Regions from separate parts of the Streptomyces sp. NPDC048338 genome, predicted to be linked through region 2. Evidence: riboswitches for the same ligand, from Rfam matches in the RefSeq annotation. Region 2 holds a riboswitch; the other holds the start of a gene.
What was found. A riboswitch is a leader RNA that binds a small molecule or an ion and turns the genes downstream of it on or off. The one in region 2 is predicted to bind guanidine.

Region 1 (8,062 bases), on a different contig from region 2:
GTTGCGGCTGTGGGGACGCGTCCCAGGGCTGCTGTGCGGAGTCCCAGCCCTGCGGCGAGGAGCCCCACGCTCGCGGGGACGAGTCCCAGGCTGCCTGTGGATCGCTGCCCCAGGACGGCGATCCACCCTCCCAGGACTGCGACGCCGCCTCTTGGCGGTGCCGCCCGGCATTCTGGTGCTGGGGCACGGGTGGGGGGCCGGGGAACGGCTGGTGGTATGACATCGATCTTGCTCCTTGCCGCCCCGGGGAGCGGGCGGGTGGCGCTGGTGGTCCGCGTACGTTACTCATGGGTATAGCCTCCGCGTAAGGGGTTTCCGACCGCTTGGTATGTCGGTTCGGTGACGATCGTGTGCGCGTGGCGACGAAACCCGCGGTAACCCCCGTCGTGGATCTTTCCGCAGGTCACGGGTGAGTATCGGGCCGCCCCTGATCGACTTCCCGGGATGTCGAGCTTCTCGCCGCGCCTGTCCTCGTCGCGTCGTCCGGGTTGCGCCAGCCGCTCCGGATCACGTGCGGCCCTTCGCGTCGCACCGTGACGTGGACGGCGCCGCGGCATGCTTCCGTGCACTCGGCTTCGGCGAGCCGGACCTCCCGAGGGGCGTCGGTCGCATGCGACGGCGCGTTCGGGCCCAGCGGACGGCCGGGGTCCGCTGCCGCGCCGGCAGGGCACGTCACCCGTCCCGTTCTTCGCAGTCGGCAGGCCCCTCCAGGGCGAGCTGGAGGTGAGGCGTGGCACGACCACGTCTTTCTTTGTATCGGGTAGTTGACACAAGATCTTCGGGCAGGGCATCTTGTATTCACAGTTTGATACAAGAAGATCTGGGGGGATCTCCCATGCTCGACGCCCCGCTCCAGTCCCGGTTCCTGGATCACGCCGACCACTTCGCCCGATGGTCCGGCCTGGCCATCGGCATCGCGGTCGCGCAGGTACTGGTCACGATGGAGAGCGGGGACATCACGATGCCCCTGGTGTTCGCCCTCGCCGCGTTCGGCCTCTGCGCGGTGGGCGGTGTCCTGATCGGCGACGCGTTGACCCCCCGCCCCCAGGAAGCGGTACGCACCGCGAGTCTCGCCCCACGGCTCGTCCGGGACCAAGTACCGCCACGCATGGCACCGTTGCTCCTGCTGCAGGCCGCGTCCCTCGTCGTCCTGCTGGTGATCGGCGCGGTCACGGCCTCGTACGACTCCGACCGGACAGGCGAGACCGGGCGCGTCATCACCCTCACCTGCGAAGGGATCCGCGCGTCCCTCGGTCCCTGGCCCGGCCTCTACTACAGCGGCCCGATGTTCGCCGCCCTCGCGCTCGCCACCCCCGTCTGCGTCTGGGCCCTGCGCCGTATCGCCCACGGCCCCGGCGACGACCAGCAGCGTCGCGACCGCGCGTGGGCGATCACCGGGGCCTGGGGCCTGCTGGTGTCGAGCCAGCTGCTGCTGGCCGTCCTGATGATCCTCGTCGCGCTGACGGAACAGGCTTGCGCCGGGCCGCTGGGCGCGGCGACCATTGTGGCGATCTGCCCCCTGGGTCTGCTGAGCCTGTTCACGATCGGATGGTCCCTGGTGACCGTGGTGGCGCCCAGGGCGGTCGAGGACGAGGCGGGCGACGAGGGGACCGGCGACGATGAGTGAGCCTGCCGTTCGCGTCGACACGACCAGTCAGGTCCCGCCGTACGAGCAGATCCGCGCGCAGCTGGCCGCGCTCATCCGCACCGACCGGCTGGCCGAGGGCGAGCGCCTGCCGACCGTGCGACAGCTGGCCGCCGACCTCGGTCTGGCGCCGGGCACCGTAGCCCGCGCCTACCGCGAGCTGGAAGCCGACGCACTGATCCGGACGCGCCGCGGCGCGGGCACCAGGGTCGCGGCCCTCCCGTCCGGGCCGCCCCCGCACGACTCCGCCCGTCTCGCCACTCTGGCCCGGGACTTCACCTCCGCCGCGCGAGCGCTGGGCGCCGACATCGAGGACGTCCTGGCCGCCGTCCGCGAGGCGCTGGACCCGGGGCAGGCCACCACCGGGGCATCCGGCGGCGGAGCGGGCGATGCCAGGACGGCCGGGGTCGGTGCAGGGGACAAGGACAAGAAGGAGGCCTGACCGACATGGAGGCGGAAAGGAACGAGCCTCGGTCGCGGCGCGTCCGCCGAGCCTGCGTTCCACCCGCGTCGGGCGGGTCTACGTGTGGCGGTGGGTCTCAGCTGCGCCATCTGGCCACGAGGTCGCCATAGCCCGCCAAGTAGGGTGCGGGAACGGTCTCCTGGCTCGGCCGGCCGTTGAGCCGGCACACCTGCACCGTGTCGATCTCGCTATCGAACAGGCAAGCCACTCCGCCGCTCGCGACGGTGAGGTCGGTGAACGTCGCCCTGACGCTTGCGGATCGCTCGAACAACCTGCTCATCCGCGAGGTGGCCGCGGTGAACTCCAGCGACGCGAAATCCGGGTGCTGCTCGAGTGCGAAGGTCACCGTGAGGTAGATGTAGCCGATGGCGACGCGCCCGAGCTCATCGCATTCCGTATGAGAGTCCTCGCAGTACGCGCGTACCGCGTCGTCGCCGCTGAACGTCATCGAGGTGTCGAGATGCAACGTGCTGCCGGACGAGCAGTCGACGGGGTCGCTCTCGAAGTGGGATGTGAAGGGGAGGACGACCTTGTCACCGCCGGGCAGGGTGACCGTCAGTGGTGAGGCCCGACGGTTTTCCGGCGCCAGCTTCGCGAGCTCGACCAGGGCGCCGGCGACGTTCCGCGCGGGCGTGATGATCTCGTAGCTGTAGTCAAGCCCCATGCAGGCCACCCCTCTGCAGACCGAGACGAACCTTCCCATGACATGCCCGCGAGGTGCCTGGGTATTTTCCGGGACCTGCGCGGCTGTGTGCCGGCGGACGGGCTGGAAAGGCTGCGGATGACACGCCCGAGTCGGGTGGTCGGCGATCCGGCTGTCCGGTCGCCGATCCATCGCATCACCGGGACGCCGGACAAGCCGCGTGCCGCGCTGTCGGTGCGAGTCGGAACGCCCGCACCCGCCACGACGTCCAGGGCTCCGCCGTCTCCTGGGAGCACCGGACGCGCCTGTTCGCGGACCGGGTGCGCCCCCTGTTCGACGACGGCGTGGACCTGGCCCGCCGACTGCCCGTCCGCCCGTCTGCCCGTCTGCCCGTCTGTCCGTCAGCGTCGACGAGCCATGGTGGCGATCACATGAGAGGGTGCTCATGATCATCTGCCGCGCGGTGCGGCGCCGGTCGGGGGACGACCGGGTTTCCTCAAGGGGAGGGCTTCTTGATGCGAGAGTTCCGGATGGCGCGGCTGGCGGCGGTTGGCGCGTTGGTCGCCGTGATGCTGCCCGTGGGCACGGCGCAGGCCGAGACCGCGAGCCCGACCTCGTACAACATCTGGCAGTGGAACGTGGCGGGCAACACCTTCCACGGAGGCCGGACCGACACCAACATGGTGTCCCTGGCGGCCTCTTCGATCGTCTACCGCGACGCGGACTTCGCCGCCTTCAACGAGCTGTGCAAGGGCCAGTACGACGAACTCGTGAGACAGCTCGCGGCGGCGGACTGGCCGCAGGTGGAGACGAACTTCGCCCGCTTCGAACCGAGTCGGCAGGCCGACACCGGTGTGTGCGGCGGCGGGGCGTTCGGGAACGCGATCTTCAGCAAGCGTCCGCTCGGCACGGCCGACCGGATTCCTCTCGCCGACGACGGGAACGCGCTGGAGCGGCGCAACATGCTGTGCGCGCCGCTGGCCGACGGTTCGGGAGTGCGGTTCTGCACCACCCACCTGACGACGGTCAACTCCTTCAAGTGGACGCAGCTCGGCGAGATCAACCAGAAGCTGGAAGCCTGGAACACGGCCGGGGAGACGGTGCTGACCACCGGCGACTTCAACGTCGAACCCGACTACCCGTCCATGAACAGCTTCTACTCGGCCACCGCGAACACGTCGTACAACGGCGGCAACACCGGTGCCTACCGCGAGCTCGACGACGCCGACGCCGGCAACTGCCCGGGCTACGGCGAGCCGACCTCGAACACGCCCTCCTCGCCCACCAACCCGACGCCCTGCGGCGGGAATCCGAAGATCGATCTCATCCTGGTCCGCGAGTCCGCACTCGCCGCCCCGGGCAGCTACAGCGCGGACGCCCTCACCACGTCGAAGGACTGCACTCCGGGGAGCAAGAACCCGGACGGGCTCTGCTCCGACCACCGCATCCTCACCGGCACGGTCACCGTGAAGTAGGACGCCGGGGTCGTTCCGCTCCGCACTTCCGCCGCGGGCGAGGCCGGGCCCTTGCCGGTCCCGCTCGCGGCCGGTGACGGTGGCGTGAGAGGCGCATGCCCTCCTGCCGTGGCGGGTCGGGCCCTCACCCCCCGGTCACGTCCTGGTCTCAGGACGTCAGGAAGGAGCGCAGCGCTTCTGCGACCGCTGCCGGATCCTCCAGTTGCGGGTAGTGCCCGACCGCGGGTGGTCCGGTGAGTTCGACGACCGAGGCCCGCGGCATGGTCGTACGCACGCGTGCCAGTACATGCGCGCCGCTGATGGGGTCGGCCGGTCCCCAGATGAAGAGCACCGGGCCGGGGTACCCCTCCAGGGCGGCGGTCCACCGCTCCCTGTGGCTGCGGCGCTCGTCGATGTAGCGCAGCAGTCGCGGCGCGCGCCGTCTTCCGCCGGCTCGGGACGCCGCCGCCCACAACTCCCGGAGATCCTCGTCGCAGAGCTCCCGCCCCAGTACGCCGCGCAGGGTCGCGCCGAACCTGCGGCGCGTGGTCAGCGGGGCGATGAGCGGGCCGAGGGGCCCGTGGAGCAGGCGCTGGGTCAGTACCGGGCGGTGCAGGTCGGGGTAGAGCCCGCCGTTGAGCCAGACCATGCGGGTGACCCGCGCCGGATCCCGTGCGAGCAGTTCCTGCCCCACGCTGACGCCGTAGTCGTGGGCCACCAGGGCAGTGCGTCCGGTGCCGGTCCGCCGCCACACCTCCTGGACCAGGTCTGCCTGTTCGAGCACCGAGTACGTGTGGCGACGCGGCTTGTCGCTCTCCCCGAAGCCGAGGAAGTCCAGGGTGGTGACGCACAGTCCGGCCGCCGCGAGGGTGGGGACGATCGGTGCCCAGTCGTGGGAGGAGGTGGGAAAGCCGTGGAGCAGGGTGACGGGTATCCCGTTCGCGGGGCCGTCGCGGCGTACGAAGATCTCGTGACCGCCGACCGGGACGCGTGCGCCGCCGGCGGTCCACTGATCCCAGGGCGGTAGGACTGGTGTGGTCCTCATGCGTCGATCTCCTCGTGGTGGAGCCGGCCCAGACCCGCTGTCAGCGCGCGAAGTCCGAAGGTGAACTCGTCCACCCCGTCGGGCGCGTTGAGCAGGTCGGCGTGTCGGCGGACGACGGGGTGGGTCCGGGGGGACAGGTTCGCGAACAGCTCGGCCATGGCCGCGCGCTGCGGGCCGGTCCGGGCCGCCCCACCGCTGTCGAGTACGGCGGAGCCGATCACGAAGTGGGTGACGGTGAGGTAGACGTGTACGGCCGTGCGGGGGTCCCATCCCTGGTCGAGGAGCTGCCCGAGGGCATGCTCGCGGGCGCGCAGAGCATGGGGTCCGAGGAGCTGGCCACTGGTGAGCGCCGGTACGAGGGCCGGGTGGGCGGCGAGGACCCGGCGGAACTCCCTGGCCCCTTCCTCCAGGCCGGACTGCCAGTCCGCGGTGAGGGACGGCAACCGGATCTCGCCGAGCATGTGGTCCACGGTCTCGATCAGGAGTTCCTCCCGGCTCGCCACGTGGCGGTACAGGGAGGTGTGACGGACCTGGAGGTGGTTCCCGAGACTGCGCATGGTGAGGGACTCCAGGCCGTCGCGGTCGGCCAGTTCGAGCGCGCCCGCCGTGATTCGCGCGAGGGTCAGCCCGCCCGTACGGGGCCGGCGCCGCGCGCGCTCGGTGTAGCGCGCCTGCCACCAGGCCGGGGAACCGGGATCCGGGGGCTCGGGGACGGACGGTGTGCGGCTGCCGGACGTCATGGACACCCCTTCCCTCGGCCGTCGCGTCATCGCGGTCCCTTCACTGACGCGTCCAGTGGACGCACATCATGCGTCCACTGGACGCGTTGCGCAAGATCCCCGGACCGGGGAGGACGGATTCCCGTGCCGCTCCGCGGCCCTCGCCCGGGCCGCGGAGGGGGCCGATCCCGGCGACGACCGACTTGCTCAGGTGCCCTCCGGGGGCGATCCTCGCAGGTGAGGAAGGTCACCGGACCCCTTCGTTCCGGTGCCCGCGTCCGTTGCTAGATTGTCCGGCGGCCTGATCCCGAGGCCCCGGACGAGATGCGCCGTACCCGGTCACGCACGACGACGCGCCACGGACCTCCCCAGCGGAGGCACCGTCACGCCGCCCGGACCCGAGCGGCGTTCCCTCGTCGCACAGATGGGCCGAAACGTGACCGTGCCACTCACCCGCACCCTGTATCGGACGACCGCGCACGCCAGTGGCGGCCGCACCGGATCGGTTGCCACCGGCGACGCCCGGCTGGACGTCCGACTGGCCCCGCCGCGCAAGAACGTGCCGGGCACCACCAACCCCGAACAGCTCTTCGCCGCCGGCTTCGCAGCCTGCTTCACCTCCGCGCTGGCCGAGGTGGCGGACGAGTTCGGGGCGGACGCCTCGGCCGCGCGTGTCGCATGCGAAGTACAGCTGGGCACCACGGACACCCCCGCGGGCTACGGCCTCGCCGTCATCCTCACCGTCGGCCTCCCCGGCTGGAAGGCGGCGGAACTCCTGCCCCTCCTGCACCGGGCCGACGCGGTCTGCCCCTACGCGCAGGCGGTGAAGGGGAACATCCCGCTCACCCTGCTGGCAGTCGACGACAGCGACGCCGCCGCCGATGCCTGAGCCGGCGGGCGCCGCCCGCGACGTCACCCCGGCACCGACCGGTCCCGGCGTACCGGTTCCCGAGCGGGGCGCGTGGCTGCGACACGGCATCAGCCGGAACGGCGGCCCCCTGGTGGAGGACCGTGTCGTGGTGTGGCTCCAGGCCGGGCACTACTTCGCCGACAGCCGGGGATTTGCCGGCCGCACCTCCTTCGACGGCACCCACGTGCACTTTCATCACCTCACGGGAGAGCCGGGCGAAGACAGCGGCATGCTCACCTGGAAGGGCGCGGACCTCGTCGAACGAGGTACCAACACCGACGGCAGCACCTTCCTCGAGATCTGGAAGCCGCTCCCCGTCGACGACACGGAGAGCGGCTCCTGGGCCGGTCCGGACTACCACGTGGTCCGGGTCGGCACACATCTGGTGCACGTCGACTCCCGTTCCGGCACGTACTGGCGGATGTGACCGCAGGGAACTGCTCGACGTCCTGACCGAACTTGTCCGAACGGGCTGATGGGCGCACCGGAGGCCGACTCCGGCTTCCGGGCCGGGCCACGAGCGGGCGAGCCGGGGCCACCCCGCTGAAGGCCGGTACGGGGCGGCGGTCATGCCCCGCCCGGTTGCCGGCCGCCGGCACTCACCCGCAGCCCGGGAGCCGATCCCGAGGGCCGCGCCCCGGCGGGGACTGTGCTCGCCGTCACATGAGGTGACCCCCTGCAATTTACTAGGACGTCCTAGTATCTCTTGTGTATGAGCTCCACCGCATGCTCCGGAGGGCCCCATGAGCGATCTGCACCGTCCCGCGAACCCCGTACGCCTCGTCACCGCTTCCGCCCTGTTCGACGGCCATGACGCCTCGATCAACATCATGCGGAGGATCTTCCAGGCGCAGGGCGTCGAGGTGATCCACCTCGGGCACAACCGATCGGTCAAGGAAGTGGTCGACGCGGTGCTGGAGGAGGACGCGCACGGTGTGGCGGTCTCGTCCTACCAGGGCGGGCACGTGGAGTACTTCGAGTACCTCGTGGAGTCGCTGCGCGCCCAGGGTGCCGACCACGTCCGGGTCGTCGGCGGAGGCGGGGGCGTGATCGTCCCCGAGGAGATCTCCCGGCTGCGGGCGAGCGGGGTCACCATCTTCTCCCCGGAGGACGGGCAGCGGATGGGCCTCGCCGGGATGGTCAACTCGGTCGTCCAGGACTGCGACTTCGACCTGTGGGACAC
Region 2 (8,062 bases):
GGCCACCGCCCGCCGCACCCCCCGCGGAAAAAGCCCGGCCGCCCGGTTGAACGCCCCGGGCCTCCCGTCCGTACTGGACGGCACCTCCCCACAGTCGCCGGGCGGGTGAGCCGGAACTCACCCGCCCAGCGCGTGGCTCACCGTGTAGATCAGCAGACCCGCCAGGGCGCCGACCACCGTGCCGTTGATCCGGATGAACTGCAGGTCCCGGCCGATGTTCGCCTCGATCTTCCGGGAGGTCTGCGTCGCGTCCCAGCTGGCGACCGTGTCGCTGATCAGGGACGTGATCTCACCCCGGTACGTGGTGACCACATAGGCCGCCGCGTCCTCCGCCCAGCCCTCCACCTTCGCCTGGAGGCGGCCGTCCGTCACCAGCCGGCCGCCCAGGGACATCAGCGAGGCCCGGGCCCGCAGCCGCAGCTGGCTCCGGTCGTCCTCGGCCGCCGCGATGATCAGACCGCGCACGGACGACCAGGCCGAGGCGATGACGTCCTGGATCTCCGGCCGGGCCAGCAGCTCCGACTTCAGGCGCTCCACCCGCGCCCGGGTGTCCGTGTCCGCCTGGAGGTCCGCGGCGAAGTCCCTCAGGAAACGGTCGATCGCGGCCCGCGCCGGATGGCCCGGCATGTCCCGCATCTCCGTCACGAACCGGAGCAGCTCCTTGTAGACCCGCTCACCCACCCGGCGGTCCACGAAACGCGGCGTCCAGCCCGGCGCCCCGCCCTGGACCGCGTCCATCACCGAGTCCCCGTGGAAGACCAGCCAGTCGTACGCCTTCGCGCACACCAGGTCCACCGCCCGGCGGTGCGAGCCGTCGGCGACGATCCGCTCCAGCGTCTTGCCGATGCCCGGCGCGATCTCCGCCGCCTCCGCCCGCCGGGTGATCGCCTCGCCGACGACCGCCTGCACGTCGGCGTCCCGCAGCACCGTCAGCGCGCCGCGCAGCGCCGTCGCCAGCTCCCTCGTCACCCGGTCCGCGTGCGCCGGCTCCGCCAGCCACGCACCGAGCCGGCCGGCGACACCCAGACCGTGCAGCCGGCCGCGGACGACGTCCGCCGACAGGAAGTTCTCGCCCACGAACGACCCGAGAGAAGCACCCAACTGGTCCTTCTTCGTCGGGATGATCGCGGTGTGCGGGATCGGCAGACCCAGCGGACGCCGGAAGAGCGCCGTCACCGCGAACCAGTCGGCGAGCGCACCCACCATGCCCGCCTCCGCCGCCGCCGCCACGTACCCGGTCCAGGCGCCCCAGCCCTCGTTCTTCGCCCAGGTCGCCAGGACGTAGACGACGGCCACGAACAGCAGCAGCCCGGTCGCGAACGTCTTCATCCGGCGGACTCCGCGGCTCTTCTCCGCGTCCGCCGCCGTGTACGCGAACGCCGCCAGCGGCCTCCGCGACACGGGTGCGCCCGCCGGCCCGCCGTCGCCGGCCGCGCCCGGCGGCCCGTCCCCCGCCTCGGTCCTCGTCTCGCTCATCACCTGACCTCCCTACATCAGGGACTCCCCGCGCGCACCCCGAGTTCCCGTGCCCCGCCGCCCTCCCCGTACATCTTCGCGATCACGGCCTCGATGTCCGGCTCCCGCACCGACAGATCCACCAGCGGATACGCCGCGGCCACCGCCGCCACGATCGGCGCCGCCGACGCCGAGGACGGGAACGCCAGGACCTGCCGCGGGCCCTCCGCGCGGACGAACCGCGCCCCCGCCACCTCGATCGGCGCCGACTCCCGCTCCAGGTCCACCACGAGGAGCCGCTCACCCTCCCCCACCGCGTGCAGCCCGGCCAGCGTCCCGTCGTACATCAGCCGCCCGTGGTCGATCACCATCACCCGCTTGCACAGCTGCTCGATGTCCGTCAGGTCGTGGGTGGTCAGCAGGACCGTCGTCCCCCGCGAGGCGTTCAGCTCGCGCAGGAACTCCCGCACCCGCGCCTTCGACACCACGTCGAGGCCGATCGTCGGCTCGTCCAGGTACAGCACGTCCGGATCGTGCAGCAGGGCCGCCGCGATGTCGCCCCGCATCCGCTGCCCCAGCGACAGCTGCCGCACCGGCACGTCCAGCAGCTCGCCCAGCTCCAGCAGCTCCACGCACCGCGCCAGGTTCGCGGCGAAACGGTCGTCCGGGATCCGGTACATCCGGTGCACCAGACGGTAGGAGTCCCGCAGCGGCAGATCCCACCACAGCGTCGTCCGCTGCCCGAACACCACCCCGATACGCTGCGCCAGCCGGGTCCGCTCCCGCGACGGATCGATCCCGGCGACCCGCAACCGGCCACCGCTCGGCGTCAGGATCCCGGTCAGCATCTTGATCGTCGTCGACTTGCCGGCGCCGTTCGGCCCGATGTAGCCGACCATCTCCCCGCGCTCCACCCCGAAGGTGATCCCGTCGACCGCCCGCACCTCCCGCTTCTCCCGGCGGACCAGGCCCGCCCGGCGCCGCACGGTGAAGACCTTCTCGACGTCCTCCAGCTCGATGAAGGCCATGCCTCAGCTCCCTGTCGATCGGTACGAACGAAGCCCCGCGCGCCACGCCAGGCCCGCGAGGGCGCAGCACACGGCCGCGACCACCGGCGACAGGAACGCCGCCCACCCGGGCACCCCGGCCGGAGCCGGCCGCCCCAGGACGTACAACGCCGGCAGCCAGTTCACGAACGCCAGCGGCACGACGTACACCACCCCCTTCACCAGATCCTGCGCGAAGATCGTCGGCGGATACTGCAGGAGCGTGTTGCCCCCGTACGTGAACGAGTTGGTGACCTCCGCCGCGTCCTGCGCCAGGAACAGCGCCGACGCCCCCACCACCATCACCGCCGCGAAGATCACCGCGCCGCACAGCACCATCGCCGGCACCAGCAGCACCTTCGCCGCCGTCCAGTCCACGTCCAGGACGACCAGCGACCAGACCAGCACCAGGGCCCCCTGCGCCACCCTGCCCAGCCGGCGCAGCGCGAACTTGTCCGCCGCGACCTGCGCGAGCACCGGCGCGGGCCGCATCAGGAAGGTGTCGAGCGAGCCGTCGCGCACCCGCTTGCCCATGCGCTGCAGCGAGCCCATCGTCAGGTCCGCCAGACCGAAGGACGTACCGGTCGTCCCGTACAGGAAGGCGACCTCGCCGAAGGAGAACCCGCCGAGCCCCTCCACCTGGCCGAACATCAGCAGGATGACGACGAAGTCGAACAGCGTGACGGTGAAACTGCTGAACAGGGTCAGCGCGAACGAGGAACGGTACGCCGTCGTCGACCGGATCCACATCCCCGCGACCATCCGGTACGTACGCCACGACTCGGCGAGGACCCCACCGCGAGGCGGGAACGCGGCCGCCCCGTCCTCACGCGGAACCCCGCACCGGCCGCGGTCCCCGGCCGGGAACTCGGTCACCGCCCCGCCACGGGCCGGGAACTCAGCCACCCTGCACCACCACCTTCCGCGTCGCGAGCCGCTGCGCCAGCCGCCCGGCCGCCAGCAGCACCACCGCCCAGCCCGCCTGGAAGCCGTACGCCCCCAGCAGCTCCGGACCCTCGTACTTCTCCAGGTAGACGTCCGCCGGGATCTGCAGCATCGACGCCCAGGGCAGCGTCCGGGCCAGCTCGCCCAGCGCCCCCGGGAACACGTTCAGCGGCAGCAGCATCCCGGAGAAGAACAGCCCGCCCAGCCACACCACCTGCACGACCCCCTGACCGTCCATCAGCCAGAAGGCGCTCATCGCGACCAGGTACCAGATCGCGAAGCTCACGACCGAGCCGAGCGCGACGGCCAGCACGAAGGCGATCCAGGTCACCGGACGCTCCGGCAGGGCGACGTCGAACACGAGCGCGCCGACCACCATCGGAGCCACACCCCGGCCGAGCAGCTGGTAGGCCGCCCGGCCCGCGTTGGCCGAGAACCACCAGGCCTGCAGATCGGCCGGACGGTACAGGTCGACGGCGATGTCCCCGGTCCTGATCCGCTCGATCAGCTCCTCCTCGAACCCGCCGCCCATCAGCCCGCACACCGTGATCAGCCCCTGGCCGATCCACACGTAGGCCAGCGCCTCGGCCATGTCGTACCCGCCCAGATGCGGCCGCTCGTCCCACAGGGCGATGTAGGTGTACGACAGGACGATCCCGAAGACGGTGTTGGTGAACACCCCCGCCGCCGTGGCCAAGCGATACGTGGCATGGCGCCGGAACCCGCCCTGGGCGACCGTCGCGTACAGCCGCAGCATGCCGCCTCCTTCCTGACGCCCCGTCGGCGACACCAAAGCGCCCGACCCTAGCGATCCCACCCCGCCGCCGCGAGTGGTTTTCGAGTCGCAATCCTGGCTTCTGTCACCTTGCGTGCAGTATGGGAAGGCCATCCCCTTCGTCCGGTACGGGAGCTCCCCACATGAGCGACGGCCAGCCAACGCGGCCCGGCTGGAAGCCAAAGGACCCCACGGTCCCCACCAGGCCCACCCACGCCACAGCGCAGGCCAAGGCCGCCACCAAGGCCCCGCCCCGCCGACCACCCCGGCGACGACGGGTCCTGCGGACCCTGCTCGGCACGCTCCTCCTCGGCGCCCTGCTGCTGACCGGCGCCTTCCTCGCCGGCTACCTGCTCGTCCACATCCCGCCCGCCAACTCCGCCGCGACCGCCCAGTCCAACGTCTACCTCTACCGCGACGGCACCCAGATCGCCCGCGACGGCGAGGTCAACCGCGAGAACATCCGCCTGGACCAGGTCCCCCACAGCGTCCAGCACGCCGTACTCGCCGCCGAGGACCGCGACTTCTACTCCGAACGGGCCGTGGACCCCAAAGCCATGGTCCGCGCAGCCTGGAACACCCTCAACGGCAAGGGCAAGCAGTCCGGCTCCACCCTCACCCAGCAGTACGTCAAGAACTACTACCTCGGCCAGGAACAGACGGTCACCCGCAAGGTCAAGGAGTTCTTCATCGCCATCAAGCTCAACCGCGAGAAGAGCAAGGACGAGATCTTCGAGGGATACCTCAACACCAGCTACTTCGGCCGCAACGCCTACGGCATCCAGGCCGCCGCCCGCGCCTACTACGGCAAGGACGCCCACGCCCTCGACACCGCCGAAGGCGCCTACCTCGCCTCACTCCTCAACGCCCCCACCGCCTACGACATCGCCACGCACCCCGAGAACCGGCCCAAGGCCCTCGCACGCTGGAACTACGTCCTGGACGGCATGGTCAAGGAGAAGTGGCTGAGCCCCACGGCCCGCACCGCCGCCTCCTTCCCCACCCCCCACACCGCCCGCCCCGCGACCAGCCTCTCCGGCCAGCGCGGCTACATCGTCCAGGCCGTCGAGGACTACCTCACCCGCACCGGCACCATCGACGAGAAGACCCTGGCCGGCGGCGGATACCGGATCACCACCACCCTGGAACGGCCCAAGCAGGACGCCTTCGTCGCCGCCGTCCACGAACAGGTCACCTCCCGGCTCGACCCGGCGCGCAACCCGACCGACCGCTACGTCCGCGTCGGCGGAGCGGCCGTCGACCCGGCCAGCGGACGCGTCCTCGCCCTCTACGGCGGCATCGACTACACCCGCCAGTACGTCAACAACGCCACCCGCCGCGACTACCAGGTCGGCTCCACCTTCAAGCCCTTCGTCTTCACCGCGGCCGTCGAGACCGCCGCACAGACCCAGGACGGCCGCCCGATCACCCCGAACACCTACTACGACGGCACCAACCGCCGCCTCGTCGACGGCTGGCCCGGCGAACCCTACGACCCCGCCAACGAGGACGACGCCTCCTACGGCGACATCACCGTCCGCACCGCCACCGACCAGTCGGTGAACGCCGTGTACGCGCAGATGGCGGTGGACGTCGGCCCCGGACGGGTCCGCGACACCGCCGTCGCCCTCGGACTGCCGGCCACCACACCCGACCTGAACGCCTCCCCCTCCATCGCCCTGGGACCCGCCACCGCGAGCGTCCTCGACCTGGCCGAGGCCTACGCCACCCTCGCCAACCACGGCCGCCACGGCACCTACACCCTCGTCGACTCGATCAGCAAGAACGGCCACGAACTCGACCTGCCCGACACCGAGGGCACCCAGGTCGTCACCCGCGAGGCCGCCGACACGACGACGGCGATCCTGCGAAGCGTGGTGGAGACCGGCACCGGGACGGCGGCACGTGCCGTCGGACGCCCCGCCGCGGGCAAGACCGGCACCGCCGAGGAGGACCGCGCCGCCTGGTTCGCCGGCTACACCCCCGACCTGGCGACGGTCGTCACGATCATGGGCCAGGACCCGGACACCGGCGAACAGAAGTCGCTGTACGGAGCACTCGGCATGGCCCGCATCAACGGCGGCGGCCCACCCGCCGAGATCTGGGCCCAGTTCACCCGGGAGGCACTGGCCGACACCGAACCCAGGGAGTTCGAGCTCCGGCTCGGCGAAGGCGCCGAGGAACCGCCCGCCCCCGACGCGACGCGCCCCGACCTCACGGACGGTCGGGCCGAGGACCCCACGGAGGAGGAGGAAGACGGCGCGGCGGACGAGCAGGCCCAGGGACCGCAGCACCCCGCACGCCCCCGTCAGCCCCAGCGCGACCCGGGCACCCAGGACGGCGCCGGCACGGCGGGCAGGACCCGCGGCGACACCGGGACGGCCGGCTCCCCCACCACCGACACGGACACCCGGCCACCCCGCACCACCGGCTCCACCCAGGAGACGCTCCAGCCACCCCAGGCACCCCCACCGCCCCCGCTCCCGGCACCACCGGGCGGGTGACGTCCGAGCCACGCGGGAACCCTCGGCGGGCGGGACCCCGGCCGGGCAGGACCTCCGGTCGGGCCCGAGGACCCGTCCGGTCCTCAAGCCCCGATCCGGACCTCATGTCCCCGAGGTCGCCTTCAGCCCCACGACGGCGACCAGCAGCAGACAGACGAAGAAGATCCGGGCGGCGGTCGCCGGCTCACCCAGCACCACCATGCCGAGCACCGCCGCACCGGCCGCGCCGATACCGACCCAGACGCCGTACGCCGTACCGATCGGCAGCGTCTTGGCGGCCTGCGACAGCAGCACCATCGAGGCGACGATCCCGGCGCCGGTGAGCAGGCTGGGACCCAGCCGCGTGAACCCGTCGGTGTACTTCATGCCGATCGACCAGCCGACCTCGAGCAGACCGGCAACGATGAGAAGGACCCAGGCCATGACGACGAACCTCCGCGAGACGTATCAACAGGGGTGCGTCGTCTTTGCGTATCGTGCGAACGGATCGCACGAGGCCCGGTACGGCGCGTCTCGTCGGGTGGCTCCAGCCTAGCAAGAAGCACACAAAAGGCCTGGTGACACCGGTCACCAGGCCTCAGGGCGAAGCCGACCCCTGGCCCCGACGGGGCCCCGGGTCGCACGGCACCGGCCCACGGAGGGACCGGCTCGGGCGAGACGCCGGCCCGCGGCGCCCGGCCTACAGGTACAGGCCCGTCGAGTCCGTGGACCCCTCGAACCGGTCCGCGGCCACCGCGTGCAGGTCGCGCTCCCGCATCAGGACGTACGCGATGCCCCGCACCTCGACCTCGGCACGGTCCTCGGGGTCGTACAGGACCCGGTCGCCGATCTCGACCGTACGGACGTTCTGGCCGACCGCGACCACCTCGGCCCAGGCCAGCCGGCGGCCGACCGCGGCCGTGGCCGGGATCAGGATGCCGCCGCCCGATCGCCGCTCCCCCTCGGGAGAGTCGGTCCGGACCAGGACGCGGTCGTGGAGCATCCGGATGGGCAGCTTGTCGTGGGTGTTCTCGCTCACGACTCGAACCTACCCGCCCGGGCGTGTCGCCCGTACTCGGGAGGGGTCATCCCTTGTGCCTGCGGGACGAGGCCGCGAGCAGGCCGACGAGGGCCACGGCGACCAGCGCCACCGGCACCACCCGCTCCAGCCGCGGCTGACCGTCCTCGTGGGTGAAGCGGGCCTTCACTCCGGACACCGTCCGGTTCACGGCGGCGAACGCGCGGCCGGCGGTGTGGTCGACCGTGGAGGTCACCTTCGCCTTGGCGTCGCCGATGATCGTCTTCGGGTGCACCCGAATGCCGATCTCGTCGAGAGTGACGGCAAGCTGGTCGCGCCG

Region 1: another riboswitch for guanidine. It lies ahead of ACGFZF_RS17795 (Ohr family peroxiredoxin); the one in region 2 lies ahead of ACGFZF_RS29800 (DMT family transporter).

The regions. Positions count from the first base shown of each region.
Region 1 covers NZ_JBICYQ010000007.1:81,199-89,260, reverse strand. The annotation lists gene ACGFZF_RS17825 (DUF485 domain-containing protein) at 1-223, opposite strand, end outside; partial or broken gene ACGFZF_RS17820 (GntR family transcriptional regulator) at 1,620-1,994, shown strand; gene ACGFZF_RS17815 (hypothetical protein) at 2,185-2,772, opposite strand; gene ACGFZF_RS17810 (endonuclease/exonuclease/phosphatase family protein) at 3,267-4,226, shown strand; gene ACGFZF_RS17805 (alpha/beta fold hydrolase) at 4,375-5,250, opposite strand; gene ACGFZF_RS17800 (TetR/AcrR family transcriptional regulator C-terminal domain-containing protein) at 5,247-5,990, opposite strand; guanidine-III (ykkC-III) riboswitch at 6,265-6,327, shown strand; gene ACGFZF_RS17795 (Ohr family peroxiredoxin) at 6,406-6,858, shown strand; gene ACGFZF_RS17790 (hypothetical protein) at 6,851-7,306, shown strand; gene icmF (fused isobutyryl-CoA mutase/GTPase IcmF) at 7,623-8,062, shown strand, end outside.
Region 2 covers NZ_JBICYQ010000014.1:172,326-180,387, forward strand. The annotation lists gene ACGFZF_RS29775 (DUF445 domain-containing protein) at 118-1,476, opposite strand; gene ACGFZF_RS29780 (ATP-binding cassette domain-containing protein) at 1,494-2,483, opposite strand; gene ACGFZF_RS29785 (ABC transporter permease) at 2,487-3,263, opposite strand; gene ACGFZF_RS29790 (ABC transporter permease) at 3,400-4,200, opposite strand; gene ACGFZF_RS29795 (transglycosylase domain-containing protein) at 4,365-6,725, shown strand; gene ACGFZF_RS29800 (DMT family transporter) at 6,828-7,148, opposite strand; guanidine-III (ykkC-III) riboswitch at 7,181-7,273, opposite strand; gene ACGFZF_RS29805 (co-chaperone GroES) at 7,405-7,743, opposite strand; gene ACGFZF_RS29810 (DUF3618 domain-containing protein) at 7,790-8,062, opposite strand, start outside.